2 regions of the Metabacillus sp. 22489 genome follow, and region 2 is predicted to be linked to the other one. Evidence: a T-box and tRNA genes for the amino acid it is inferred to sense, from the RefSeq annotation. Region 2 holds a T-box; the other holds one or more tRNA genes.
What was found. The T-box of region 2 lies ahead of leuS (leucine--tRNA ligase). A T-box ahead of a tRNA ligase gene usually reads a tRNA of that ligase, here a tRNA-Leu.
Positions count from the first base shown of each region.

Region 1: it encodes a tRNA-Leu, which carries the amino acid that the T-box ahead of leuS (leucine--tRNA ligase) is inferred to sense. The anticodon was not compared.

Region 1 is NZ_JBQENT010000016.1:89,260-97,441, forward strand. Features, by position in the region: gene ACTJJ9_RS11715 (6-phospho-beta-glucosidase) at 1-532, opposite strand, end outside; gene ACTJJ9_RS11720 (beta-glucoside-specific PTS transporter subunit IIABC) at 544-2,418, opposite strand; gene licT (BglG family transcription antiterminator LicT) at 2,550-3,386, opposite strand; gene ACTJJ9_RS11730 (hypothetical protein) at 3,829-4,455, opposite strand; gene ACTJJ9_RS11735 (tRNA dihydrouridine synthase) at 4,752-5,732, opposite strand; tRNA gene ACTJJ9_RS11740 (tRNA-Leu) at 6,138-6,219, opposite strand; tRNA gene ACTJJ9_RS11745 (tRNA-Leu) at 6,240-6,328, opposite strand; tRNA gene ACTJJ9_RS11750 (tRNA-Cys) at 6,344-6,417, opposite strand; tRNA gene ACTJJ9_RS11755 (tRNA-Gly) at 6,427-6,501, opposite strand; tRNA gene ACTJJ9_RS11760 (tRNA-Gln) at 6,568-6,642, opposite strand; tRNA gene ACTJJ9_RS11765 (tRNA-His) at 6,651-6,726, opposite strand; tRNA gene ACTJJ9_RS11770 (tRNA-Trp) at 6,738-6,811, opposite strand; tRNA gene ACTJJ9_RS11775 (tRNA-Tyr) at 6,820-6,903, opposite strand; tRNA gene ACTJJ9_RS11780 (tRNA-Thr) at 6,919-6,991, opposite strand; tRNA gene ACTJJ9_RS11785 (tRNA-Phe) at 7,002-7,074, opposite strand; tRNA gene ACTJJ9_RS11790 (tRNA-Asp) at 7,251-7,327, opposite strand; tRNA gene ACTJJ9_RS11795 (tRNA-Met) at 7,345-7,421, opposite strand; tRNA gene ACTJJ9_RS11800 (tRNA-Val) at 7,445-7,520, opposite strand; tRNA gene ACTJJ9_RS11805 (tRNA-Glu) at 7,526-7,600, opposite strand; tRNA gene ACTJJ9_RS11810 (tRNA-Ser) at 7,621-7,712, opposite strand; tRNA gene ACTJJ9_RS11815 (tRNA-Asn) at 7,717-7,791, opposite strand; rRNA gene rrf (5S ribosomal RNA) at 7,803-7,918, opposite strand; partial or broken rRNA gene ACTJJ9_RS11825 (23S ribosomal RNA) at 8,084-8,182, opposite strand, start outside.
Region 2 is NZ_JBQENT010000035.1:3,730-26,351, reverse strand. Features, by position in the region: gene ACTJJ9_RS18225 (ABC transporter permease) at 1-92, opposite strand, end outside; gene ACTJJ9_RS18220 (ABC transporter ATP-binding protein) at 89-802, opposite strand; gene ACTJJ9_RS18215 (DeoR family transcriptional regulator) at 1,133-1,354, shown strand; gene ACTJJ9_RS18210 (pseudouridine synthase) at 1,466-2,194, opposite strand; gene ACTJJ9_RS18205 (polysaccharide biosynthesis protein) at 2,346-3,974, opposite strand; gene ACTJJ9_RS18200 (NAD(P)/FAD-dependent oxidoreductase) at 4,291-5,559, shown strand; gene ACTJJ9_RS18195 (hypothetical protein) at 5,581-5,982, shown strand; gene ACTJJ9_RS18190 (YesL family protein) at 6,175-6,804, opposite strand; gene ACTJJ9_RS18185 (carbohydrate ABC transporter permease) at 6,890-7,792, opposite strand; gene ACTJJ9_RS18180 (ABC transporter permease subunit) at 7,823-8,743, opposite strand; gene ACTJJ9_RS18175 (extracellular solute-binding protein) at 8,901-10,511, opposite strand; gene ACTJJ9_RS18170 (sporulation protein Cse60) at 11,193-11,375, opposite strand; gene ACTJJ9_RS18165 (rhodanese-like domain-containing protein) at 11,607-11,927, opposite strand; gene leuS (leucine--tRNA ligase) at 12,067-14,481, opposite strand; T-box leader at 14,618-14,847, opposite strand; gene ACTJJ9_RS18155 (MDR family MFS transporter) at 15,083-16,273, opposite strand; gene ACTJJ9_RS18150 (alpha/beta-type small acid-soluble spore protein) at 16,868-17,059, shown strand; gene ACTJJ9_RS18145 (glycogen biosynthesis protein GlgD) at 17,192-17,359, opposite strand; gene ACTJJ9_RS18140 (YtzC family protein) at 17,370-17,633, opposite strand; gene ACTJJ9_RS18135 (TIGR01212 family radical SAM protein) at 17,837-18,802, shown strand; gene ACTJJ9_RS18130 (class I SAM-dependent methyltransferase) at 18,799-19,371, shown strand; gene ACTJJ9_RS18125 (tetraprenyl-beta-curcumene synthase family protein) at 19,570-20,649, opposite strand; gene ACTJJ9_RS18120 (alpha/beta hydrolase) at 20,754-21,539, opposite strand; gene ACTJJ9_RS18115 (gamma carbonic anhydrase) at 21,760-22,278, shown strand.

The DNA.
Region 1 (8,182 bases), on a different contig from region 2:
TAAAAGTAAGCCAGTACTTAACAAGTCCCTTATATCGAGTAAACAATACTGTACATAAGCGTTTATAAAAATCAATTAACTTCCGATTTCGCCAGCCACCGTACGTTTCAATCAAATGCATTGGACAATCAAAGTGGGTAATTGTCACTAAAGGTTCGATTCCATATTTATGGCATTCCTTAAATAGGTCTTCGTAAAATTTTAGACCTTCTTCATTCGGCTCCAGCTCATCACCTTTCGGAAAGATACGGCTCCATGCAATCGATAATCGATACGTTTTAAAGCCCATTTCACCGAATAAGGCGATATCTTCTTTGTAACGATGATACATATCAATCGCTTCTTTTGCAGGATAAAAATATCCTTCCTCAAAAGCAAACATTTTCTTTTTACCAGTAATGATACTTCGACGGTCTGGACCAGTTGGAATGACGTCCACATTTGCTAGCCCTCTGCCACCTTGGTCAAATCCACCTTCACATTGATTTGCAGCAGTTGCACCGCCCCATAAAAAATCTTCTCTAAATCCCATTAGTTCTCCTCCTACTTCATGACTTTAATGATTTCTTCACCAAATTTAATTGGGCTTTCATTTGCTGTTAAAATATCTCCAACCTCAGCTGAGTTTGTAATCACGACAGGAGTAATCGTCTTATATCCTTTTGCTTTAATTCCTTCAAGGTCAAACTGAATTAGCTTGTCACCTACTTGAATTTTTTGATCCTTTTGAATGAAATACTCATACCCTTCCCCATTCAACTGAACAGTATCGATTCCAACATGAATTAATAGTTCTAGACCATCTTCACTCGTAATACCGACTGCATGTTTTGAATCAAACACTGCACTAACTGTACCATTGACAGGTGAAACAACGGTACCCTCAGATGGTTCAATCGCTACACCTTGTCCTAAAATTTCTTCGGAAAACATGCCATCATCTACATGCTTTAAGCTGTGTAAAGTCCCTTGCATCGGCGATAAAATCGTTGCGCCATTAATATTTAATTTTGCATTCGTTACCGGTTTAATTGGTTCTTCAGATGTTTCTTCAACAACTGGGTCCCTATATAGGATTAACGTTGCGATAAATGTTACGACAATACTGATAGCTGCACCAATACATGCATAATAGAAGAAACTTAATGTGTTATCTCCAATATAACTAGGTAATGTTAGAAGACCTGGTGAACCACCAGAAAAGTTTCGTACTCTAAGAATACCCATAAATAATCCACCAACTCCGCCACCGATCATTGCAGCGTATAGTGGTGTCTTAAAGCGTAAGTTAACTCCATACAAAGCAGGCTCCGTAATACCAAACAGACCAGTCAAGCCCGCAGAATAAGCTAATTGCTTAATCGTACTATCCTTCGATTTTAAACCAACTCCAATAGCAGCAGCACCTTGACTTACATTTGAAGCAAGCATTCCAGGATAAATTACTGTATCATAACCTGTTGTCATCCGGTTGTTAATTCCAATTGGAACTAGACCGTAGTGAGTACCTGTTGCGACAAGCAATGGACTAAATGTTCCAACTAATAATGGAACGATCCATGGACTTACAGATTCTAATGTTGTTATACCGTTTGAAATTGCATCACTTATCATATAACCAATTGGCCCTAAAACAACCAAACTAACTGTTCCCACGATAAAGATCGTAATCAATGGTTTACTAAAGAACTTAATCGCCTTAGGTGAAACTTTATCTGCAATCGGTTCAATATAAGACATAAACCATACAGAAAGAATAATCGGGATAACAGAAGATGAATAGGATACAGCAGAGATAGGAAGTCCAAAAAGTTGAATCGCATCTCCAGTCTCTTTTGCTGTAGTCACCATCGTAATAAAAGTTGGATGCAGTAATATTCCTCCAACCATCATAGCTAAGTACATATTGGTTTTAAATTTTTGTGCAGAAGACGCTGCTAGCAAGATAGGTAAAAAGTAGAAAGCGGCATCTGCCATGAAATTCATTATTTGATAGCTTTGGCTTTCCGTTGTTAAAACATTAAATACGACTAACAGAGATAAAACTGCTTTTAGCATCCCTGCAGCTGTAATTGCAGGAAGAATCGGGGTGAAAATTCCTGTAATCGTATCAATCACTTTGGCAAAAGGAGAACGTTTATCTTCCTCCTTAGTCCCTTCACCTTCATTCAAAATATTTGTTTGCTTAGCAATCTCTTTATAAACATTTGCGACATCGCTACCAATAATAACTTGATATTGTCCGCCTTTGTTTACAACTCCCATTACACCAGGAGTACTTTTTAATGTTTGCTCATCTGGATTTTGGTCATCCTTTAAATTAAAACGCAAACGTGTGGCACAGTGAGTCAAACTTTTGATATTTCCCTCACCACCGACTTTGTCGATGATTAATTTCGCTAACTCTTGATAGTTCATCCGTTTTATCCTCCATTCTCACATAACCTAAAATGACTTGTTGCAGATAAAAATGAATAAAAAAATACCTAAATGAATCCCTCTTTAAATAAAGGGTTCATTTAGGTATAGCCTGCATGACAGTAACAATCCTAATCACTCGTTATTCTTTTTATATGAATCGTCAGGTAGATTAGCTCATCTTCCTCTAGGTCTCTTCCAAATTCCTTTTTAATATACTCCCTAATTTTCAATGCACAGGCGTACTCGTTTGTATACTTTTCCTTTAACATGAAAATGAAACTTGACGTCCCAGCATCATCCAATTTAACACCACTAAACAATCGTTGAAAGAAAAATTTCAAGTGTGTGATAAATCGTTCATAATTTAGCGAATACTCGTCCAATTCAATTTTGAAGTGATATTTTATAATACTAAGGATATTTTGGATAACCTTTGCTATTTCAGAAACTCGGCTTACTTGTCCCATATCAAGCTCAGCATTTACGATATGCAAAGCAATAAAACCAGCTTCATCTTCTGGTAACTCAACCCCAAGTCGGTTTCTAACAATTGATAACGCTTCTTTTCCAATCAAGAACTCATGATTATAAAACCTCTTGATTTCCCATAGAAGGGCATTCTTAATTTCCATGCCATTCTGATAGCGCTCAATCGCATAACTAATATGGTCGGTCAATGTTAAGAAGATATTTTCACTTAGTTTCTTACCAAGTGAAACTTTCGCAAAGCTAATGATTTCATTGGCTACCTGAATGTGTTCCATCGGGATCGAAGAAAGCATTTGGGTTAATTTATTGACATTCCACTCTTTTGAACTGAGATAAATGTTCTCAATTCGAGTTTCATCAATTACATCGCCGACCTTTTTCTTAAAGCCGAGCCCCTTACCCATAACGACAATTTCCTGATTATCTTGATTCCTAGACAATACGATATTATTATTAATTACTTTATATACATTCATAGATAGTCCCTATTCTTTATAAATTCATCATCTACAACAAAAAATAGGTATAGCCCACAATAAAGCGGTAACAATCCTCAATCACAAGTCTAGCATAGGTGATTTCTACTTGTCAATTTGATATTTAATAGATTAAAAGAATATTTTTAGGTAATATTTGTTAGGAAAGAAGTATTATTATAGCAAGTAGCTAATGTCTAATTTATTGTTTCGGTTCAACGTCAAATGTTGGGGTGAAGTAATTTTTACTCTCCCCAACACGAACATCCACGTTTTAGACTTATGTGTTAATAAATATAATCATAAGTAAAATTAATTTCAATGTATGCATGTTATTCATAGGTTTATACACGGCTTTATTTTATGTTACAAAAGAGAGTACTCTGTAGTAGAAATCAACCTAAACTAAACAAAATGTCCTTATTATATTTTCTTACAGCATTTATTTTTCGTTATCATGTTCTAAAGCATCTGGATAAATGATTTCATCAAAAACTTCTTCAGTAGTTTGGTCCTTTATAGTAATGGTCACTTTGTTGCTATTTGGCTCACCGCCATTAAATGTCTGATACATGACTCCTGACATCCCTAGGCCAAGTATTGCAACACCGTCCAAACTGTTTTCATAAGCATCTCTGTCTACAACAACTATAAATTCAGAAAATGTATCATTATGGGTAATATCTTTAATTGATTTATATTCTCCACTTTTCTTTGTTTCTTGGATTGTTTTATTTATCTCAGCTTCTAATTCTCCTACCATTTCTTTATGCTTTTCTTTGGACATTTTATATGTGAGAGAGCCATCATCATTCTTTACAACCTCTTTTACACCCTCTTTTTTAGCATTTGAAATAACAGTATCAATATCTTCTCCCTCAAATATGGTAGCTGGTACCGTTATTTCTACATTTAAAAGACCTTTATCGACATCTACGTTCTGTTGTTCAGTACCTTCTTTCTTTTCTTGAGTAGTATCCTTTTCTTCATTTGTCCGATTATCATTATCTGAACAGGCAGTTGGAATGAACATCATTAAAAGTATAAACATGATGATTAACTTCTTCATGAAAACTCCTCCTTATTCATTATTTAAATCGGCTGCCAAACCATGCAAATCTAATTAAAGATGATTTTTCCCTTTAATCTGAACTATATAGTATGATTTTATTCTTTTTTCAGGTGCTAAACTTTTTTAATGAATAAAACCCGGTGAAGTTCCACAAAAAGTGAAATTTAACCGGGTTTTTGATTTAAACATTATTTAAGTTTACTTTAAATCCTGGGCATTATAGTCTATTGATAGGAAGGATACTACATTATATTTGTTATCATGTGAAGAACAGCTACTTTTGGGTCACATTTTTACTGTTCCGTATCCTCAACATGATAATCAAAAGTATCAAGCAATTCACGTACTTCATCCGTTGATTTTGTGTTCATCAATTGATTTCTTAATTCACTTGCTCCACGAAACCCTTTGACGTAAATCTTAAAAAAGCGATGAAGAGGTTTAAATCGACGTGGTTCTAATTCAGTTGAATATTTATCATGGAGGTCAAGGTGCAATCTTAACAAATCAAGCAATTCCTGACTAGTATGCTCTCTTGGCTCTTTTTCAAAGGCAAATGGATTTTTAAATATTCCACGGCCAATCATAACTCCATCAACACCATACTGTTCAGCGAGCTTCAAGCCAGTTTGACGGTCAAGAATATCCCCATTGATTGTTAACAGTGTATCTGGCGCAATCTCGTCACGTAGTTTCTTAATCTCCGGAATCAACTCCCAATGAGCATCTACTTGGCTCATTTCTTTTCTAGTCCGTAGATGGATTGAAAGATTAGCGATATCCTGTTTCAAAATATGTGTTAACCAATCCTTCCACTCGTCTACATATGTGTAACCAAGTCGAGTCTTCACACTTACAGGTAAGCCCCCTGCTTTTGCAGCTTGTACAATTTCAGCGGCAACCTCTGGACGAAGGATAAGGCCACTTCCCTTACCTTTAGACGCCACATTAGCTACAGGACAGCCCATATTGATATCGATACCCTTAAATCCAAGCTCCGCCATCCCAATACTCATTTGCCGAAAATACTCTGGCTTATCCCCCCATATATGTGCAACAATTGGCTGTTCATCCTCGGTAAAAGTCAAACGTCCACGCACACTTTGTTTTCCATCTGGGTGGCAATAACTCTCCGTGTTTGTAAACTCAGTAAAAAACACATCAGGTCTAGCTGCTTCACTCACCACATGGCGAAAAACAACATCTGTCACATCTTCCATTGGTGCCAGTACAAAAAAAGGTCGTGGTAATTCACGCCAAAAATTATCTTTCATATTCAAACTCAAATCCTTTCATCATCAAATACCTGGTCAAACCTTCGTCTCTATATTAAAAAGTGAAAATGTTCCGCTTTTTTACACTTAAAGCATGCTTAATGACTTTTTATCAGACTTTAATTTAGAACATTATAAACTTTACTATTACTAAATAAAAAATGCAAAGGAAACAGAGCAATAAAGACAGTTTTGCTCATAGTTTAGGTACATTATCTAGATTACCACTGTATATTGTTAGAAATACTATTATCATTAGGATGGGGATAGAATCACATACTTTATCCCACGCTTTATTTAAATTTATTGCTAAGAAATTGAAGGATAGTATTGGAGATAAATAAAAAACGCTCCTTACAATACGTAAGAAACGTCGAATTAATCTCATTTACAATCGTTACATAATACCAGTGGTCGGGGTCGAACCGACACTCCCGAAGGAACACGATTTTGAGTCGTGCGCGTCTGCCAATTCCGCCACACTGGCAAAGCAAAATAAAATTCAAATGGTGCCGAGGACCGGAATCGAACCGGTACGGTAGTCACCTACCGCAGGATTTTAAGTCCTGTGCGTCTGCCAGTTCCGCCACCCCGGCAAGGGTTAGTTTAAATGGAGGCGGCAACCGGATTTGAACCGGTGATAAAGGTTTTGCAGACCTCTGCCTTACCACTTGGCTATGCCGCCATTTTAAACTGGAGCGGAAGACGGGATTCGAACCCGCGACCCCCACCTTGGCAAGGTGGTGTTCTACCACTGAACTACTTCCGCGCTGACAATTATAAAATTTGTATACTCTAGCCTATGCAAGAGAATCAAAAATGTGTAATAAAAAAATGGCTGGGCTAGCTGGATTCGAACCAACGAATGACGGAGTCAAAGTCCGTTGCCTTACCACTTGGCTATAGCCCACTGATTAATGGGGCGGCTGATGGGAATCGAACCCACGAATGTCGGAACCACAATCCGATGCGTTAACCACTTCGCCACAGCCGCCATTATTTAATTGGCAGGGGCAGTAGGAATCGAACCCACACCAAAGGTTTTGGAGACCTCTATTCTACCGTTAAACTATGCCCCTATATTAAATGGTGGAGGGGGGCAGATTCGAACTGCCGAACCCGAAGGAGCGGATTTACAGTCCGCCGCGTTTAGCCACTTCGCTACCCCTCCATATTGGTGAAACAGTGCCGGCGAGAGGACTTGAACCCCCAACCTACTGATTACAAGTCAGTTGCTCTACCAATTGAGCTACACCGGCAAACAAAAGGTGGCTCGGGACGGAATCGAACCGCCGACACATGGATTTTCAGTCCATTGCTCTACCAACTGAGCTACCGAGCCTTAATGTTTTCGGCTTCCGCTAAACTTCGAATCTCTGCGTCAGCTCATTCATTCACATCCTCACGTATTCAAATACGCTCCGGTGTTCATTCATTCGCTTCCTTGATCTTCTCGCTTATCGAAACCCTTTTACTCTAGACTTAATTAACATTTTATAAATAGTAATAAATTTAGAATGGCGGTCCGGACGGGACTCGAACCCGCGACCTCCTGCGTGACAGGCAGGCATTCTAACCAACTGAACTACCGGACCATTTAATTAACTTAAATTGGTTGCGGGGACAGGATTTGAACCTGCGACCTTCGGGTTATGAGCCCGACGAGCTACCAGACTGCTCCACCCCGCGATAATAGTATGTTTAACATTTAATGGTGGAGGATGACGGGATCGAACCGCCGACCCTCTGCTTGTAAGGCAGATGCTCTCCCAGCTGAGCTAATCCTCCATATATGGTGACCCGTACGGGATTCGAACCCGTGTTACCGCCGTGAAAGGGCGGTGTCTTAACCGCTTGACCAACGGGCCAAAGTTTGTTTTATCAGTAGTGGCGGAGAGCAAGGGATTTGAACCCTTGAGACAGCTTTCGCCGCCTACACGATTTCCAATCGTGCTCCTTCGGCCACTCGGACAGCTCTCCAAAATGGCTCCGCAGGTAGGATTCGAACCTACGACCGATCGGTTAACAGCCGATAGCTCTACCACTGAGCTACTGCGGAATAATATAATAGCCTGGCAACGTCCTACTCTCACAGGGGGAGTCCCCCAACTACCATCGGCGCTGAAGAGCTTAACTTCCGTGTTCGGCATGGGAACGGGTGTGACCTCTTCGCTATCGCCACCAGACAATTGTGACAAAGACTATTATACTATCTTAGAAGAATTTTTCAAGTCTTTTTTGAAGAAAATATTCCTTCAAAACTAGATAACGATTTTTAATATTCATTCACTTAGTTTAACGCTCTTTATATCTAGCTCCAGAAGCCATACTGGCCTCTTCCGCCTTTAATTTAGGTTAAGTCCTCGAACGATTAGTATCTGTCAGCTCCACGTGTCACCACGCTTCCACCTCAGACCTATCAACCTGATCATCTTTCAGGGTTCTTACTC
Region 2 (22,622 bases):
ATAATTGTCCAATCAAAAATGGAATGAATGATCTTCCATTGATTGCGAAGATCCTGCTTTAACCGTCCATAAAATAGCTGATATCCACTCACCCATATAACCTACCTTCAGCCATAAGATGAAAACAGTCAAGTAACGACCCATCTCGTAATCCACTTTTCTCTTGGATATCTCTTAATGTTCCTTGAGCAAATACAGTCCCTTCAGAAATTAACAGAAATCTATCACATATTTTCTCAGCAGTATCAAGCACATGTGTTGACATAAGTATTCCAGCTCCACGCTTCCTTTCTTCCTCCATTACATGAATAAACATTTTTATCGCACTTGGATCAAGTCCAATAAATGGTTCATCAACAATATAATAATCTGGTTTTAATAATAGAGCCTGAATGATCATTACTTTTTGCTGCATCCCCTTTGAAAAAGTAGCTGGCATCTCATGTCTTACACTGTCCATTTTAAACATTTCTAAATATGTTTCAGCTCTTGCCTCCAAAGTCTTGTCATCTATCTCGTTGATAGAAGCTAATAAATCTAGATGCTCCCACAATGTTAAATGATCATAAAAGATTGGTCGTTCGGGTATATAAGCATATGTACTTCCTTCTCGTTTCCAAGTTTCCCCCTCTACATATTCGATTACTCCTAATAATGTCTTTATCGTTGTACTCTTTCCAGCACCATTAGGGCCGATAATTCCAATTAGTTCACCTTCATGTAGGGAAAATTGGACATCATGAATAATGGATTGATTTTCTTCATATCCAGCTTTTTCAATTGAAATATTTAAAATATCCACTTTGCTCACTCCTTATATTTACATACGTTTTTCCAATAAAAAGGATTCAAAATCAAGCAAAGAATTTCACTTTACTGTCATACAAGTTAGAATAATCGTCATATAAATTTAGTGTAAGAAAGCTATAGTAGTAGTCCTTTTGGTAATGCAAAAATATTAATATTTTGTAAATTTAATCATTTCTATGGATTTTCCATGTCGAATTCGTGTAAAATATTGTTATAACGCTTTACCAATCATTAAGATATGTTAGAAGAACATCTGAAGTTGCAGTCATCGAAAGGTTGTAGTCGGCATTGCCAGTGCGATCAAACGATAAGGAGTGGTTTTTTGAAACCTTCAACAAACCGTATGCTAACCAGAATCAAGTCTGTCTACATGTTTATTAATGAGCGTGGTACCGTGACCACACAACAACTTGTTGATGAATTTGGTATAACACCAAGAACAATTCAGCGTGATTTAAATGTGTTAGCGTATAACGATTTGGTACACAGCCCAACAAGAGGTAAATGGGCCACTACAAAGAAAAAGGTAAAGATGTCTTCTTAAGAAACGAAAAAAACTAATTATACATAAAAGGAACCTTAAAATTAAGGTTCCTCTTTTTTGCTCCACTCCGTTTTATCAATTTGTTTAATCATCCATTTATATTCCAAAGCTTTACAAATCAATTGGTTGTGCCTGTCTTAGAGCTTCTACCTCTTCATCGGTTAAATCGCGATATTCTCCTAAATTCAATTCTTCTTCATCTAATACAATTGGCCCCATCGATATCCGTTTTAAATAGGTTACTTTTTTGCCTACAGCTTCAAACATCCGCTTCACTTGATGAAATTTTCCTTCTGTAATTGTGACATGTATCGTTGATTGATTCCCTGCTGAAAGAATTTCAAGCTTTGCTGTTTTAGTTACATAGCCATCATCAAGCTCTACACCTTGCTTGAAGGCATCGATATCCGCCTCTGTCACCTTACCTAAAATAGTCGCAAAATATGTTTTTGGCACATGCTTCTTTGGTGAAAGTAATTGATGTGCAAGCTGCCCATCGTTTGTTAGAAACAATAAGCCTTCAGTATCCTTATCAAGTCGTCCGACCGGAAAAGGCTGGAGTATCGCATCTTCCATTTCTAATAAATCAATGACCGTTTCCTGGTAGTCATCCTCTGTTGCAGATAAGTATCCTGCAGGCTTATTCATAAGAAGGTATACAAATTCTTTATACTCAATCTTTTCTCCATTAACTGTAATTTGTTGTTTTTCGGGGTCAACATGTGTTTTCGGATCCTTTATAACGATTCCATCCGCAACAACTACACCCGTTTTAAGGAGTTTTTTTACCTCTTTACGGCTACCATAGCCGACATTTGCTAATAATTTATCAACTCTCATAAAAAACTCTCTCCTATTTCGTAAAGAAGGTTTTGAAAGAGGCTGTCTTTTCTGAGCACTCCCCCACCACAGTATTAGGTGGGGACTGACCCTAAATGTAAGACAGCCCCTTCGTTTATTGTAATGCTATTGTTTCCTAGATGTAAGTTACTTAGCCCTTCGCACGTGATTTTGGTAAAAAGCGATTGAGACGGTTTCCCAACACCTTTTCTAATAAATGTGTACGGTATGCTAAATATAGATATGATGCTCCTCCTATAACAATCGCTATTCCAGCAACGATTGCTGATTGTACCAATCCATCTTGATATTGAACAAAAATCGCTAAAATAGATTGGACAACAGATAGGACTAACCCCATAAAAATACACATCATAACCATTAGCACTGATCTTTTTATTAGCAGTTTAAACGAATAGCCAGTATGTTTTTTAATCATTGCAAATCCGTAAATTAATGATAATAAGTAGCCTGCAGCCGTTGCTAATATCGAGCCAACACCTTGATACATTTGAATTAGTGTTGAGTTAAGAGCAAGCTTAACAATAATTCCAAGGACAAGGCTAATGACAGCAAGTTTTTGCTTATTAATTCCTTGTAATATCGCAGCATTCACTGTAAACAAGGAGAATAACAATGCAACTGGTGAATACCACATTAATATTTCTTTCCCAATTTCTTCAGATACTCCATGATAAAAAATGCTATAAGCCGGTCCAGCTAAAACAGATAATCCTATAACTGCTGGTAAAGTAACTAGCATTATGATTTGTAACGTTTGATCAATTTGTTTATGCAATAATTCACGATTATTTTTTGTAAAAGATTCCGTCACAGAAGGAATCAATGTCAATCCAAATGCTGTTGCTAATGACACTGGAATCATTACCAATTTCGGTACATAGAGCAATAATACCGAAAACATTTCTACTGTTATATCCTTATATCCCGCATCAATCATTGCTCGGTTAAACGTATTCGTATCAATATAGTTATAAATTGGGATTGCCAAGCCTACAAATACAAAAGGACCTGCATACGTAAAAACTTCTCTAAACATTTTCCCAAGCGGAATATTCCGAGAAGCCACTCGGTTTTCCTGCATTGCCAATAACGTATGCTTTCGCTTTACCCAATAAACAAACAAAATTAACAATCCACCAATCGCTCCAACAAACGCAGCAAATGTTGCGTATCCAACAGCTAAAACTAAGCCTCCATTAAAGACATTTAACACAATATACGTAGCAACAAGTAAAAAGACTATCCTTACAAGCTGCTCAATTACTTGAGAAACAGCTGTTGGCCCCATTGAACCATGACCTTGGAAAAATCCACGAATCAAACTCATTAGCGGGACAACGATAAGAGCTAAGCTGACCATCCGGATAACTAAAACCGCATCATCAACAGTAATATTACTAATTTCTTTCTCTGCTAGGGCGCTATGAGCGAGGGTTGGCGCAAGAACATATAAGAGGATAAAAGCAATCAGTCCTGTTACAAACATGACCATTATCCCTGCTTTAAACATTTTCCTGCTTGTTTTATAGTCACCAATCGCATTATATTTTGAAACAAATTTCGAGACTGCAGCCGGAAAGCCTGCTGTCGCTATACTTAAAAAAATTGTATATTGGGCATACCCGGTTTGAAAGAGAGTTCCACCATCTGTTCCAACCATTGCCGCAAATGGAATGAGGTAAATCATCCCTAAAATTCTTGAGAGATATGTACCTAAGGTTAAAACAAATGTACCTCTTAATAAATTATTCGACATGTTTCTTATTCACCATTCTTCTCTATGAAGATTCAACTTTTCTATTTTACCACAATCTTATGCTTATACCATAAGTATCTATACCTGATTTTTCTAAAAAGTAGCGGATATTGTCGATTCCTGCAACTTTATACTCCCTACTGCGGATTCTGTCGATTTAGACTGATAAAATTATCCTTTTTTATCTAATAGCTCTACTACTTCTGTTTATACATATTTTTGTTTCATTGTCCCAAACTTATAATACGTTTTTTTATTTTATAGGTTTCAGCTATAATAGGATAGACTCTAGAATAATAAAGGTTGTGAACATATTTTGAACTATGATGTTTTAGTCATTGGTGGTGGACCATCAGGTTTAATGGCGGCAATTGCTGCTGGCGAACAAGGTGCTCGCGTATTATTAGTCGATAAAGGGAATAAGCTTGGGAGAAAGCTCGCAATATCTGGTGGGGGTCGTTGCAACGTTACTAATCGATTACCAGTTGATGAAATCATTAAACACATTCCAGGGAATGGAAGGTTTTTATATAGTGCCTTTTCTGAATTTAGCAATGAAGATATCATTACATTTTTTGAAAAGCTAGGGATCGAACTAAAAGAAGAAGACCATGGTCGAATGTTCCCGGTAACAGACAAAGCACAATCTGTTGTCGATGCTTTATTGAATGAACTTAAAAGATTGAAAGTAGAAGTCCGAACGAATGAGCCAGTTAAAGATATTATGTATGATGATACAAAAGTAACAACCGTCATATTAAAGAGCGGAGAATCGATTGAAACAAAAGCAGTTGTTTTAGCAGTTGGCGGTAAAAGCGTTCCACATACAGGGAGTACAGGAGATGGATACCCATGGGCTGAAAAAGCAGGACATACGATTACTGAATTGTTTCCTACAGAGGTACCTATCACATCGAATGAACCGTTTATTCAAAATAAAACTCTTCAAGGTTTATCATTAAGAGATGTAGCCCTTAGTGTGTTAAATCCAAAAGGAAAACCAATCATTACTCATCAAATGGATATGATCTTTACTCATTTTGGGATATCAGGTCCAGCAGTTTTAAGATGTAGCCAATATGTCGTTAAAGCGATGAAAAAATTTAAAACAAATGCAATTACCGTTAGCATTGACGCACTTCCTAGTAAAAATGAGGAGCAGCTCTTTCAAGAAGTTGTCAGAAATTTAAAGACAGATGCAAAAAAGGCGATAAAAAATGTGTTAAAAGGTCTTCTTCCCGAACGGTACTTATTGTTTTTATTAGAAAAAAACGAAATCGATCCGCAAATTACATATGATAATCTTTCAAACGAGAAGCTCCGTGGCTTTATAAAGGATTGTAAACAATTTCAATTTCAAGTTCATGGAACCTTACCATTAGAAAAAGCGTTCGTAACAGGTGGAGGAGTATCGATAAAAGAAATTCACCCTCGGGAAATGGCATCTAAATTTAAACAAGGCTTGTATTTCTGTGGAGAAATTTTAGATATTCACGGATATACAGGAGGGTACAACATCACTTCTGCACTCGTAACCGGGAGACTCGCTGGCATGAATGCGGCACTCTATTCAAAGACAAATTAAGCGTAAGAAGGGGAATAATAGTTGAAGAACACTTATCTCGATTGCGGTCATTCTGATAAGATGGGCCCAAGGTTAAGAGCTGTTGTCCAACATCAGCTTATCGATGATTTAACATACTATGGCATACAGGATAAAGCATTGTTCTTTGATTGGACTAACAGCTGTATAGAGGGACATGACGAACAATATTTAGATGGAACTGTTGAAAATTTTTCAGGAATTAAAGTACTGAACAGGCAAAATATAGTCGTCGCTGAAGGATGGATGGAATTTCTATACGACTCCTCTGAAAACTTTTTTATAGCCTACTGGGAATATCTTAATATTTTAGTTAGTGGGAGAGAAATACAAGTTAAAGCAGATGGAGGAATTCCTGAGCATATCCTTACAAAAATTCCATTAACTCTTCGGAATAAACTTTAACACATTAAATTTGAACAAAAGGGATTTGGATAACAAACCCCTTTTCTTTTTAGTAGCTACACAAATAATCCTTAATTTAGCTTAACAGGCTATTAAAAAAGACTTTCCAATTTGAAGGTAAAATTCACATGATAAGAAAAATCCTTTTAAATATTATTCAGAGCAGTTTCGATTTTAGCTTTTGCTTTCCCTCTACTGATTTACCTCTATCTCTGAAGAATTCAATTTTGGAAAAGAAATCGACGCCATCTTCATAAGAACAAGGGCTAATAAGCTTGCACCAAAAACAGGAATGATTCCCGGGAAGCTCCACATGAGATAAAGGGTGACCAAAAAGGCTACTATCATTAATATCGATTGTATTGGACGACCGACCGCTAATACAAAAGCATACTTAATATACTCTCTTTTCTTTAATTGAAAATGAACGAAGATTGGTAATAGATATAATGAGAGCAACAGGAAAACAAATATAATTACGTACAAAATAATTGTTAACGATTGATGGAAAATCGTTGTTTGTAATTGTTGGAGAACTCGTAAATCTAAAAATAAAATAAGCCCGATAGCTGCCCAAATATATCCTAAGAGATTTGCTTTTAAAAATTCATTTTTGAACGTGTGGAGAAAAAGCTTAAAAATAGAGATTTCCCTTGAATCCATAGTGAGTTTTCGTATGACAGCAAACAGTGCAACAGTTGCTGGAAACAAACCGAACACAAATAGTCCAGCAATCGAAAATAATAGCCATAGAAGGTTTAACAGAAATAATTTTAAACTCCACTCACCAAAACGGATATACCATTCACTTATGTTTTTCACTCATTTCCGCCTCCAAACAATCGAAATTCCCTTGAAATCACTGAAAAGCTACCGACCTTTTGACCAATAGCTTTTCTTTATTCATTCAACCTTTTACAGAGCCAATCATTACCCCTTTTTCAAAGTACTTTTGAATAAATGGGTATACGATTAAAATCGGTAATGTCGAAACGATAATAACACCATATTTAATTTGATCCGCATATCGCTGTGCATATCCACCAGCAGAGCCACCACTTCCAGCCCCTTCAGCAAACACTTGATTCGACAGCAGGATATCCCTCAAAACAATTTGCAAAGGCTGTAAACTATAATCTCTAACATAAATTAATCCTGTAAAAAAGTCATTCCAATGCCAAACTAAATAGTAGAGTCCAATAACAGATACAACCGCCTTTGACAATGGAAGAACAATTTTTAAGAAGAAGGTAAAATGACTACATCCATCAATAGACGCTGCTTCATACATTTCCTTTGGTATATTACTTTCAAAAAAGGTTCTTGTAATAATGAGATTGAAAACATTAACCGAGAATGGAACAATAAATACCCACATTGTGTCAATGATTTGTAAATCTTTCATTAGTAGATATGTAGGGATCAACCCACCATTAAAGAACATCGTAAAAACGAAGAAAAACATTAATATCCTTCTAGCTCTGAATTCTTGTCTTGATAACACATATGCTGCTGGCAATGTTAGTAAAAGATTTACTAATGTACCAAGCAATGAATAAATCATTGTGTTTTTATAGCCATTCCAAATCCTAGTATCCTGGAAGATTTCTTGATAGCCAAAGAAACTGATCCCTTTAGGAAAAAGCAGTACCTTTCCTGTCGATACTAATGTTGAATCACTAATTGAAGCGATGACAACAAAATACAATGGATACGCAATGACTAAAAAAACAAGTCCACAAACAATATAAATAAAAATATCAAAAAACAGTTCCGACATATTTTTTCCTTTTTTCGTTAAGAGCGCCATACTATCCCTCCTTACTATCCTAAAGGTTTACTACCATAAGCTAATATTTGAAAATCTTTTAGCAATGTAATTCATCGTTATTAACAGAATGAAATTGATGACGGTATTAAATAATCCAATTGCTGCTGCATAACTGAATTGATTTGAAATAATCCCGATTTTGTACACGTATGTTTCAATAACCTCTGAAACCGGTAAATTCAACGGATTTTGCAATAAAAAGATTTTCTCAAATCCTGTGCTTATAATAGATCCCATATTAAGGATAAGTAGGATAATAATCGTTGGGATGATCGCCGGTATTTCTACATTACGAATAATTTGCCATCTATTCGCTCCATCTATCTTCGCAGAATCATATAACTGCGGATCAACACTTGATAGTGCAGCTAAATAAATAATACTGTTCCAGCCGACATGCTGCCATATATCTGATAAGACATAAACTGGAACAAAAGTAGATGGTGATGCTAATAAATTCAAATCCTTAAATCCAAGCGCATTCAATAAATGACCAATAATCCCGGTATTCGGAGAAAGTAAAACATTTAATAATCCAACAACAACAACGATTGAAATAAAATGCGGCAAATACACTGTTGTTTGTAGAATCCGTTTTCCCTTCCTCCATTTAATTTGATTAATCAGTAATGCTAAAATAATCGGAGCAGGAAATCCGAAAATAATTGTACTCAAGCTAATAAAAAGCGTATTTCTTAACAAATCCGTAAACATATGACTTTCAATGAATTGCTGGAAATATTTTAATCCTACCCATTCTCCCCCAGTTAATCCTTTTGTAAAGTCATATTCTCTAAAGGCTAATTGAACACCATACATAGGAATATAGTTAAAAATAATCACGATGATTATCGCTGGAAGAATCATTAGCCATAATTGATAATCCCGTTTAAATGTATTAAAAATTGTCGGCTTTTTTTCAATTGTCATGCTCGGAGCATGATTTGCTTTATTTGTTTGAGAGTTTAACAAGGCCATTTAGGATTATCTCCTTTCATAAACGATGAAGGAAGGAGAACACCCCTCCAGACTCAAAAAGCCATTGTTTAGAGGGGCTTATCTCCTATTCAACATCCTCACGGTTAAATTACTTATTCTTCATATATTCATCGTAATATTTTTGAATAATCTCAGTATTTTTTTCAATCCCAATTTTCTTGAGCTCCTCCACATAACCATCCCATTGCTCTTCAATACCACCTTTTGTAATCCACTCAGAATATTTAGCCATTGCTAAATTCATTACTTCTGTATTTGTTAAGCTAAGAGCATTATTATCCTCATCGGTATATTTAAAGAACATACGAGGTAGGACATCCTTTTCCTTATCGATTGAATTAAATGCAACCTCTAATGGCTTCGTTTGCTCCCCTACAGATTGCATATCAGTGCCAAGTGTTAAATTTAGTGAATCTGAAATATACATTGGTCCATTATCCGCCCATGTTGTCGTCCACTTCCAAGTACCTGGGTCCATGCTTTCATCCTGTGGAGGCAAGACAGAATAAGAACCATCTTCATTTTCAGCTATATTCGTTCCTAATGAACCAAATAAAACTTGCATACTTACTGTCGGGTCATAGAGTTCATTAATAAATTTCATTGCTGCTTCTTTATTTTTACTTGTCGAGGACATTTGAATAAAATTCACTCCGTAGTTGAGCATATTATAATCATAGCTCCAGGATATCTCTTCTGTTGAGTCAGCAGAAGCCTTTAACGGTGCCATTGATTCATATTGTGGTGCTAATGTATTACCAAATCGATCCGTCACTTCCCAGCCATATGTATAACCGACTTTAGCTGTTTCTCCATCCCCACGGGCCACTGATTGATATTTTGTATAGTCTTGAGTAAACACTTCTTTATTTATTAAACCTGCTTCCCAACATTTATTTAAGAAAGAAACAACCTCTTTATATCGCTCATCAATGAGGAAGTTTTTCACCTTACCATCCTCTAAAAATACACCATCACCACTAGCGTCTGTTAATGTAATTCCAAGGCTCCCAAGTAATACGGTAGGTTGGAATTGACCAAATCCTAATGTACCCGTTGGAGAAAAGTCCATCGGAATTTCATCATTTGGATCGCCATTCCCATTTGCATCCTCTTCTTTAAACGCTACAAGCACATCATATAATTCATCCCAATTTGTTGGCATCTCTAATCCAAGATTATCTAACCATTGTTTATTAATAAATTGTCTAGTTGAAGTTTCCGGCCAGAAACGTTGATATTTCGGTAAACCAAAAATCTCTCCATCCTTTTGTGTTGAAAGCGCTTTTAATTCTGGTTTCTCCTCAAACATCTTTTTAACATTCGGCGCATGCTCATCTATTAATTCCGTCATATCATGGAATAGCCCTGTAAATTTCACAAAGTCAGCATCCGTAATTGCATTGGGACCGACAATTAAATCAGGCACATCCCCAGCAGCTAGCATTGTTCCCTTTTTTTGGTCCCAATCCGCTGTAACCTCTTCCCATTTAATTTCTACACCGGCTCTTTCTTCCGCCTCTTGGAGCCACTCCATTTTATCAAGCTCCTGTGTTAAAGGGTGTTTCGTAATAAGTGCTTTTAATACAACCTTACCATCATCAGTTTTTTCAACAGTTTCAGCATTGTTGTTACAACCAGCTAACGCTAGAGCAGAACATAGAAAAACGCTGAAGGCAATCTTCGAAATTCTTTTCATCCTACACTCCCCCTTTTACTCTACTTTTCTATCGAAATAGTTATTATGCAACCCCTTACATATACATGCAAAATAACTACTTCTCCCAAAAACATCTCCCTTTGAGCAAATTACTTGACATTTCATACTTTTCATTTAACTCCCTGTTAAATCCTATATTACGCTACTGCTTCTATTGATGAGAATTCACAATTCCTTAGAAAACATATCTTTTTTTGTATTTTTCTATTTTTTCTGTACTTAACTGAAAAAGTTCATTTTATTTAACTCAATCATAAAATACTAAAATATCTATTTAACTGCTTTCAAAAACGCTTTAATTTCAAGATTTTGTTCAGGCATTCCTTCTTGATAAAAATAGTAAAATTTAATCAAATTCAATAAAAAAAAATATACACCATCATATGAAGACAGCGCATATCCTTTTGTTAGACTTTCTAGGTTTTTGTCATTGTTTGTCGAATAAAGCTGTTATTAAATTTATCAAAATGCGCCTTATGTAACTTTTTCAGGATAGATGCTTCACATCTATGTTCTTTTAAGGATTCCATCAACCTTTTGAAAGACAAATCTCATTTTTTCTAGTTGTAAAAATTAGGATTTTCCAAATAAAATAAGGAGAGTAATTTAACCCTCCTTCTACAATTTCGATAAATAGATTATCTTTCATATAAATCCTTTTTATATTTGGTATAAAACTAGCGCAGAATAGCAATATATTTGCTCACCATCTTCATCAATTGTTAACGTAACACTGTATCTAATGTCCTTAACTTGTATATCATCTAATTCTGCTAAGAAGGCGTTCATTTCTTCCTCTAAATCCTTTTCGTGTTCTTCATCAAATACTGCTACTTGTAACATTTAGTATTCACCTCTTTTTGACTAGTTTATTATTGAGGTGTACTACATATGCCAAGCTATGCTCTCTTAGTATTAAAAAAACAAAAAAGAGGATGACTCAAAAATGTCTGCCCCCTCCAACAAACACCAGTATATAGTAAACTAACCTCGTCTTTAGTCTATATATTGTGTCTGATGGGGCTGAACCTTTAATTTTAAGCCACCCTTTTTAAAATAAATTAAAATCCTTGTTTATATCTCGCTTTTCGGTTTCGTTTCCCCTGTGTATGAAAGCATTCCACCTGTCATATTTACAACGTTAAAACCTTTGTCATGCAAATATGCACATACGTTTGCACTTCTACCACCTGAACGGCAAATAAAAATCGTTTCTTTGTCCTTATCTAGTTCATCTAGTTTATCTGGAATATCGTTCATTCGAATATGCTTCGCCTGTGGAATCATTCCTGCTTCTACTTCATCGTCTTCACGAACATCTATTAATTCTAGCTTTTCTCCATTTTCTAATTTCTCTTGAACTTCTTCTGGTGATATTTCCTTTATTTCAAACATCATAGACATCCTCTCATTTTAAAAATCAACTTATATTTGCATTATAACAAACTCACATAACTAGATGCCAATCATGGGGCAATCTGTCTGTTACAAAAAAATCGCCTCAGTATAGGCCGAGGCGATTTTCAAATTTCCCTTAATTAGCTACAATATTAACAAGCTTTCCAGGGACAGCAATAACCTTACGAATGGTTTTACCTTCGATTTGTTCCTTAACGCGCTCATCCTCAAGGGCAACATTTTCTAGTTGCTCTTTCGTAATATCCTTTGCAACATTAAGCTTTGCACGGACTTTTCCATTTACTTGAACAACGATTTCCACTTCATTTTCGACAAGCTTTGTTTCGTCATAAGTAGGCCATGCTTCGTATGAAATTGTTGTTTCGTGACCAAGCTTATTCCATAATTCCTCGGACAAATGAGGTGCAATCGGTGATAATAATTTTACAAAGCCTTCAACAAATTCCTTCGGTAAAACTGTTGCTTTATATGCTTCATTTATAAACACCATCAGTTGTGAAATAGCTGTATTAAAACGTAAGCCTTCATAATCTTCCGTTACCTTTTTAACTGTTTGATGGTAAACACGTTCTAATTGATCACTTTTTTGATCAACTACTTTTGGACTTAATTCACCATTATCCTCAATAAATAAACGCCAAATTCGATCTAAAAAGCGTCTTGCTCCATCAAGTCCAGTTGTAGACCAAGCGATAGAAGCATCTAATGGGCCCATAAACATTTCATAAAGTCGAAGTGTATCAGCACCATGTGATTCAACAATTTCGTCAGGGTTAACAACGTTTCCTTTTGATTTACTCATTTTTTCATTATTTTCTCCAAGAATCATTCCTTGGTTAAATAATTTTTGGAATGGTTCTTTCGTTGGTACTACGCCAATATCATATAAAAACTTATGCCAGAAACGTGCATAAAGCAGGTGAAGAACAGCATGCTCTGCTCCACCAATATAAATATCAACAGGTAACCATTGCTTTAATTTCTCATCATCCGCTAATGCTTCACTGTTTTTCGGGTCAATATAACGTAAGTAATACCAGCAGCTACCTGCCCATTGCGGCATTGTATTTGTCTCGCGGCGACCTTTTTTCCCTGTTTCAGGGTCAACGACATTAACAAAGTCGTCAATAATCGCAAGTGGTGATTCACCTGTACCTGATGGTTTAATTTCCTTTGTCTTCGGCAATACGAGCGGAAGCTCCTCTTCAGGAACGGCTGACATAGTACCATCTTCCCAATGAATAATTGGGATTGGTTCACCCCAATAGCGTTGACGGCTGAACAACCAATCGCGGAGACGATAAGTTACTTTCTTTTCACCCTTTTTATTTTCCTCAAGCCATGTAATCATTTTTTCAATAGCTTCCTGCTTGCCTAGCCCATTTAAGAAATCAGAGTTTACATGCTCACCATCACCAGTGTAAGCTTCTTTTGAAATGTCTCCGCCACTAACTACTTCTTTAATTGGTAGATTAAATTTTTGCGCAAATTCAAAGTCACGTTCATCGTGAGCAGGAACGGCCATAATTGCCCCTGTTCCATATGTTGCTAGAACATAATCTGCAATCCAAATTGGCATTTTTTCACCATTAACTGGATTTATTGCATATGCTCCAGTAAATACACCTGTTTTTTCTTTTGAAAGCTCAGTACGCTCTAAGTCACTTTTATGTTTAATTTGATCAATATACGCATCAACAGCTGCTTTTTGCTCTGCTGTTGTAATTTCCTCTACATATGCATGCTCAGGAGCTAATACAGCGTATGTTGCACCGAATAAAGTATCAGGACGTGTAGTAAAAACTGTAAAAGTCTCCTCGTGACCATCGATTTGGAAGTGGACATGCGCTCCTTCAGAACGACCAATCCAGTTGCGTTGCATATCTTTAATGCTTTCTGGCCAATCAACTTCTTCTAAATCCTCAAGCAGTCTGTCTGCATAGGCTGTAATTTTTAACATCCATTGCTTCATCGGACGTCGTTCTACAGGATGACCACCACGTTCACTTTTCCCATCGATAACTTCTTCATTTGCTAATACTGTACCTAGTGCAGGGCACCAGTTTACAGGAACTTCATCTACATATGCCAAGCCTTTTTTATATAATTGAAGGAAAATCCATTGTGTCCATTTGTAATATTCAGGATCTGTCGTATTTACTTCACGATCCCAGTCATAGGAAAATCCTAACGATTGGATTTGTCTTCTAAAGTTATCAATATTATGTTTTGTAAATTCTGCAGGGTCATTCCCTGTATCAAGTGCATATTGCTCAGCAGGTAAACCGAAAGCATCCCAACCCATTGGGTGAAGTACATTATAGCCCTGCATCCGCTTCATTCTTGAAAGGATGTCAGTTGCAGTGTAGCCTTCAGGATGACCAACATGTAATCCTGCACCTGATGGATATGGAAACATATCTAGCGCATAAAATTTCGGCTTATCTGTATCCTCAGTAGTTTTAAATGTTTTATTTTGTAACCAATAATTTTGCCATTTCTTTTCAATCTGTTGATGATCGAAGCTCATTTTGCATCCTCCTTCTCTAAACTTCCAATATGTATCGTGATTTTATAGTATTAACCGTTTGAACGGATCAAAGTATGGACCAAATGACTGTACTTATTCATAGATATATGAAAAAAATGAAAAACCCCCCATCCCAAACAGGGACGAGAGGTTTAGTTCCCGTGGTACCACCCAACTTTGGCATAGACTGTATGCCCACTTTGACATCCGTAACGTGGATTAACGACAAATATTACAGGACCCTAATTTGGCTTTCACATTTGTAACTCAAAGGCGAGTTCAATAGCAACAATCGATTGACTCACACCAGCCGTCAACTCTCTGAACGATCAAATGCTACCTACTATTCCTTCTCTCCGTTCATCTCGTATACATTTATTAAACCTTATTTTATATAAATTTGTCATGATATGCAAGTATGTAAAATGGGGGACAGTCCCCATTTCGTTGAACTGAGTCGATTATTATCGATAAACCACTTATTGGGGGACTGTCCCCCAATCACTAATCTCTACCAAAGTTCATCGCTCAAACCCTTGAACAGGCAGGTTTAAGTGATGATTGGGGACTGTCCCCAATCATCATTGCTTTCACCTAATAATTATTGAAGAGCCTCTTTTTGGGGACTGTCCCCAGTAACGAGCTTTTTGTCATAAATATAGGTTGTGAAGATTCCGATGAATAGTAGGCTGATGATGATGAGGAAGAGAAGGTTCATGTTGTAATGGTCTACGATGAGTCCGCCTAGTAGCGGGCCGATCATTCTTCCACCAGTAGCTGTACTGTTAACGAAGCCTTGGTAAAATCCTTGTCTTCCCTTTGAGGCAAGGCTATCAGCAATCGTTGGGACGGCTGGCCATATTAACATTTCTCCAAAGGTTAAGATCACCATCGCAACGAGAAAACCAGCAAATTGCTCAGCATTCGCTGCAACTATATAAGAAATAATAAAAACAACAAACCCTACAATCATTTGTTTCTTTAACGTTTTAGCAAAATATTTAACAAATAATGATATTAATGGCTGTGCACATACAATTAAAACACCGTTGACTGTCCATAATAAGCTATATTGACTTAACGAAATATCTAAACTTTGAGTATGTGAAGAAATCGTTGTTGACCATTGTACATATCCAACCCAGCATAATAAGTAACCAATACATAGAATAACAAGCGCTTGAAATCTCGGTCCATTATTCCCTTTTCGATTTTCCTCAAGGATTGATGTCTGACTTACATTTGTATCATCTATATTTCGGTAACCAAAAATAGCAATAAAGAAAAAGATTGCATATAACGCCGCATTTGCTATGAAAATATATGTGAATGAGAATGAAGCAACAATTCCACCAAGTGAGGCACCTGCTGCAACACCAATATTTTGTGCTACATAAATCGCGTTAAACGGTTTTCTTCCACCTTCTGGCCATACGGTTCCTGCTAACGCATATGTCGCCGGAAAAACAATCCCTGAACCAAAGCCGATCAAAATAAGTAAATAAACATAGATTGGCCAACCATGGAAGAACATAAGTAATGTGACAGAAACTAATGTAATGATTATTCCAATAAGAATTGTTTTATAACCACCTATCTTATCGAATAAAACACCACCAACTAAATTTCCTATTACTGTTGCCGCTGCATTTAGCATTAAAACAACTCCTGCAACAGTTAACGTTTTCCCTAAGTGGTCGTGAATATAAATGGTATTTAAAGGCCATAAAAAAGACGAACCCATTACATTTATTAGCATTCCAATTACAAGTAACCAAAGAGATCGTGGCATCTTCATCCTCCTAACAAATAAATTTACAGCTATAAAACTAGTTTTCTACGAATTTTATAGCTTTCATTGAACAAAAAAAGCATGCTATTTTCAAATAAAAATAGACACAATTACCTAGTGTTTCCTTCTGTTCCTCAGAGAATTTTAGCCCCTTTTCACCCTATTTGCAATGAATATTACACCTATTAAGGAATGTTGTAATAATGGGAATTTACCGACTTTTCTGCCTGCTTTTACCCGTTAATCTACAAGAACATACATTAAGATATGGTCGACAAATTTACTGTCAGATAAGATTCCTTGATATGCCTTCCCTATTTAATAAACCCACATTTTTTGTAAAACTGGTATGCACTTTTATTTGTTGCTAGCACACGTAACCATGCAGGAGTCTTATGTATCCGTTCCAACATAGCTTATATTAAAATCAGAAAAGAAATAGCCCCAATTCACAAATTTCCGCTAATAAACAGCTCTTACCTTTATATATAAGGAAAAGCGTGTAAAAAAGCTGTAGCTGGGAATCATAATCTTGAGCATTAAATCGGTGCTCATAAGGTACCTTCCTATATTCAATAAAAGGGGTGTTGTACAATGGCTAGAAATAAACTATTAGTGCCAGGTGCAGAAAATGCTCTAGCTTCCTTAAAAGAGGAAATTGCAAACGAATTAGGAGTTGAACTAGGTGCCGATACGACCGCTCGTGCAAATGGTTCTGTTGGTGGAGAAATGACAAAGCGCTTGATCGCTTTAGGTGAACGCCAGCTACAGAATCAAAAGCAATAGTTTGATGATTAACAAGGAACCTCATGTTGTGGGGTTCCTTGCTATTATAGCCATCTAATTACAGTTCTTTGTTCGATTATGTATAACTACTTAGAAAAGGGCCAAATCAAATGATCTAGCCCTACCTTAAATTTACTTCGTTTCATCTCGCTGTTTCGATTTTATCGGCTGACCCTTCTTTGCATTATTGCTTTTAATAAGCTTAACAGGATCGTAATCTTTGCCTAATTCTAAATCATTGCTATTTACACCGTTTTTTGTTTTCTGCTCAGGATTATTTTGCTTAGACCGCTTCTTCACTGTCATCCCCCTAATATCTTCTTAAAATCATTTCATTCTGCACTTGCTGCAATTGTAGTCTCATCCGGTAAATGCGATCTTGCTGCTCATCATTAGCACTTAAAGCTAAATGATTGATGTCATTCACAGCATTTTCAAGCCCTTGTAGAGCTTGAGTATATTCAGTTTCATTATAATGTTCCTGTTCTGCACCGATTTTTTGTTGCTCACGTGCATATTCGAGTGCTTGATTACAGCGTTGCATATATTCGTCAACAGATTGTCTTGTTGCCATCTAAGTCTCTCCTCCAAACGGTATGAAGTCATTATAAGCTTCATCAGTTACTATTGTTTGCATGTTTGTTAAAAAACTTGAGTTAAAATAATTGGTAAGTTACGTTGAACACTGTCCATTAAGCACATATCATGATAAAATTTTTTGACAGGACACATTTGTTTGCATAACGAGCATTCGGAGAAAAGAGAGGTAGCTTTCATATGAAACAGACAAATCCATTTAGATTTGCATCTGACAACAAACGGTATCATACATGGAATTATCATTTACGACAAACATTTGGCCATAAAGTGTTTAAGGTTGCTTTAGACGGAGGATTTGACTGCCCGAACCGTGATGGTACTGTAGCACATGGAGGATGCACATTTTGCAGTGTAGCCGGTTCAGGGGATTTTGCGGGTAATCGAGCAGATGACCTTGTAACACAATTTCATAGCATTAAAGCTAAAATGCACGAAAAATGGAAAGATGGGAAATACATGGCATATTTCCAAGCGTACACAAATACTCATGCTCCAGTTGAAGTATTAAAAGAAAAATTTGAATCCGTTTTAAACATAGAAGGTGTTGTCGGGTTATCAATTGCAACAAGACCTGATTGCTTACCTGATGATGTTGTAGAATATTTGGCTGAACTTAACGAACGCACATATTTATGGGTTGAGCTCGGTTTACAAACAGTCCATGAGCGAACTGCATTATTAATCAATCGGGCACATGATTTCAATTGTTATGTTGAAGGAGTCAACAAGCTTCGTAAACATGGAATTAATGTTTGTTCCCATATTATAAATGGATTGCCTTTAGAAAATGAAAAGATGATGCTGGAGACCGCGAAAGCAGTTGCTAACTTAGATGTTCAAGGGATAAAAATTCATCTCCTTCATTTATTAAAAGGTACACCAATGGTAAAACAATATGAAAAAGGTCAATTACAATTTTTGTCACAAGATGATTACGTGAATCTCGTTTGTGATCAACTCGAGATACTTCCACCAGAAATGATTGTCCACCGTATTACTGGTGACGGTCCAATTGATTTAATGATCGGTCCTATGTGGAGTGTAAATAAGTGGAACGTGCTAAATTCAATCGATGCTGAGTTAATAAAAAGAAATAGCTATCAAGGAAGGTTTTACCAGCAAGAAGGAGTTATTAAAAGATGAAATTACAACGGATTTTACCATTTGCCAAACAGTTACTCGAAGCCTCAGTTAACGAAGGTGATTATGTAATCGATGCAACGATTGGAAATGGTCATGATACTGTTTTTTTAGCTAAATTAATCGGTAAATCAGGACATGTCTATGGATATGATATTCAAGAAGAAGCGATTGCTAACACAAATGAACGGTTAAAAGTAGAATGCCTCGAAGACCGTGTAACACTTTTTCATCAAGGTCATCAGCATATTTTTCAAACAGTGCCTAAGGAAAAACATGGTGAGATTGCTGGAGCAATTTTTAATCTTGGTTATCTACCTGGAGGAGATAAAGCAGTCGTTACCATTGCGGAAACAACGATTGAGGCAATTGAACAACTATTAGCTATTTTAAAGCCAGAAGGACTCATTGTACTTGTCATTTATCATGGTCATAAAGAAGGTCAAATAGAGCGTGATAAAGTAATGAACTATGTTCAAACAATTGATCCGAGTGTTGCACATGTCTTGAAGTATCAGTTTATTAACAAAAACAATCATCCACCATTTATTATTGCAATTGAAAAATGTTAAACGGTTGTGATGTCATAGGAGAAAAAATTCCTTTGAAGCCTAGTTCTATCAAAGCAGTGCGAAGGAAATAATTTAACTTACGTTTTTTTCTTAAAAGCAAACAAAGTCAAGAAGAATTTAATCTATTTGCTCTTTATTATTGTAGATTTTTATCTTTATGAAATGCCTAAAGCAGTGTGGTCGAAACCCACTGCTTTTTTATGAACTTCTTTTCCATGGAAGCTTTTGGATTGTCCTATACGCTCTTCCATTGAAATAAAAAAAGAACGACGTTAACCCACCTAATTTGATTAGTCTTTTGGCTAATTTATGCAGCTCCTTATGTTCCGCTACCTTATCATCTGATAAATAGACTCCTAATAATCCTCGGTTAATTAAACGATGAAAATTCTCATGCGGAATCCCTGTAAGATGCTCGTCTGCCTTTTCCACAAAATACTCAAGTCTTTCCATCATATCTGTTTCTGAAGCATAATAACTACAAAAATTCAAATCCCCGCCAAGCTTATCTTCTTCCTGATCTATTAAGTAATCAAGCAAAATGTGAAGACCTTGTACATATGGAAAATAGCTTTCTTTGATTTGTAACGCATGTTTCTCATCAAACCCATCCTGAAAGGCATATGCAACTAAACAAAAAATGCCAAGCGTAGAGCCTGTACATGCTGAGAACTCATACCATTCCATTTCAGGCACATTTGTTTTATGAGCTTCAAACCAATTCTCTAAACGAGGAACACGTTCTTCCTTACGTACATGTTTATGTACTTGCAAATCACAATAATAGCTAGACAATTCAAGCAAATACTTTGCGATAATTGGATAATGCTTAATATCTGCTAATACATTTTGACAGGTTTGCACAAGCTTATGTAAATACCCACCATCATCCTTGTCATCTCTATAACGATAATAATCTTTACACGGTGCACCACAAGTTAAGGCATCTAACATTGATTGATGCAGCATTCGAAAATCTTCAGGATCTAATGAAGTACTTCTATCACATAAATTATCTAAATAATCGCTAATTGTTTGATAGGCGACGATAAATTCTATACATTGTTGCTTATATTCTCCTGAAATCATCGCAAGAATGCCGCCGCCTTCACAGTGAAATTCCTTTTTATCAATACTGCTCAATGCCTGATTTCTTAATTCCTCATTCGGGATCTTTTCCGCCTGCTCACGCCAATATCGAATATAAAAATGCACAATTGGGAAAATTTCTTTATATACTTTCGTCATTAATCTTAAAGGATGCTCTGGTACTGTCAAAGGGGGTGTCACCTCTTACTTTCATTATTCACGCTCAAACGATATTAAAAATACTATTGGTACGTTTTCGTTTATAAATTCTCACCATTAAGTTTACCACTTTTTTACTTACAATGGGCATCGAAAAATTGCCTTGCTCTTTCAAAAACAGCTTCACGCTCAGGTTCACTGAAAATTTCATGGTAAAAACCTTTCCATTCTTTATACGATTTTTCAAGAATGTTTACCTTATTAAACCAATCCTTTACAGCTGCTTTATCAACAATTTTGTCTTCTCCACCTTGCATAATAAAAAGGGGGATATCTTGAAATTTATCGATTTGTTTATGAGCTTCTTCCACTGCTTTAACTAGTTCACGATACCATCTAATTGACACTTTTGTCACATATAATGAATCATTCTCATCTATTTCCTGGACAGCTTTATTTCTTGTTGCCAAGTCAATGCTTAAATGGGATTCAACCTTAAAAGAAGGTGCAACGATATTTAGTCCCTTTGAAGCGAGATCGATAACCTTGTTCGGCCTGTACAAGACTCCTAAACACGGGGATGATAACAGGACAGCTTGAGCATTAAGGCTTTTCTCTTGAAGAGCTCGAACTAAAATAAGTCCACCCATGCTATGTCCTAATAAAAATAATGGTAATCCAAATTGAGTCGCTTCCTTCACCCATTCATTTACTTCTAGTATATATTCGTCAAATGATTGAATATGTCCTCTTCTTCGCGTCGTCGTACCTTGTCCAGGTAAATCACCCATAACAACATGGTAGCCAGACAATTTCCACATTTCAGCTAGCCATTTATAACGTCCATGATGTTCAGCAGCACCATGAACAATGATCACAACACCCTTTGGCTGTTCCACCTCTGTTTTCCATTTCCACATGAAAGAAAGCCTCCCTTTAATCATTACGAGCAAAAGTAAATCTCCTTATGGATAAATGGACATGTCCTTAAAAATCTAGGTGCTCTTTGCTAAATGTACACTTTGGAAGAGTTAAAATCGTAACTCCTTTTTACCTTTGTTATAATATATGGTAGAAAACAATGCTTTATCCACTAATAAAAAGGCTATAATATCTCTTCTTAAAGAAAGGATGATACTTTTGATATACCCCTATAAAGGAAAAGCACCTAAAATAGATGATTCAGTCTTTATAGCTGATTTTGTAACGATAACAGGTGATGTGACAATCGGCGAACATTCAAGCATTTGGTTTCAATCAGTTATCCGTGGGGATGTTTCTCCAACTATTATCGGCAAACGAGTGAACATTCAAGACCAATGCTGTCTCCATCAAAGCCCTAATCGTCCGCTTATAATAGAGGATGATGTAACAATAGGACATCAGGTCATTTTACATAGTTCAATCATTCGAAAAAATGCGTTAATTGGGATGGGATCAATTATTTTAGATGGTGCAGAAATAGGTGAAGGGGCATTTATTGGAGCTGGTAGCCTTGTCCCACAAGGAAAAAAAATCCCTCCTCATTCCCTTGCCTTCGGTAGACCAGCAAAGGTGATCAGAGTCTTAACGAATGAAGATGAAAAAGATATGGAACGAATACGAAACGAATACGTTGAAAAAGGGCAATATTATAAGTCGCTGCAAAATATCGAATAAATTGAACAAAAGCGCAAGCTTATTTAAAGGAGATAGGCTGCTAAGTATTTAAGATAGATTTCATGCCTTACAGAAGCAAGACTGAAAAATTCAGCATTGCCCTACAAGCTCCAATAATAGCCTGTAAGTTTTCTACACTCTTACATTTTCTATGACCATTTTGTTTTTTTAAGTTGATTAAGCTAATTATGAAGACTATCCCCAAGAAGATTTACAGCCATCCATCAGCAAAGCACCATCTTTAGAGTAAATCAACGCTTTTTTCGCAAAAAATGCCAAAGTAAAAAACTGGAACAAAGACATCCCTTCTACCATATTTTCATTAGTAGGGATGTTTTCCGTTG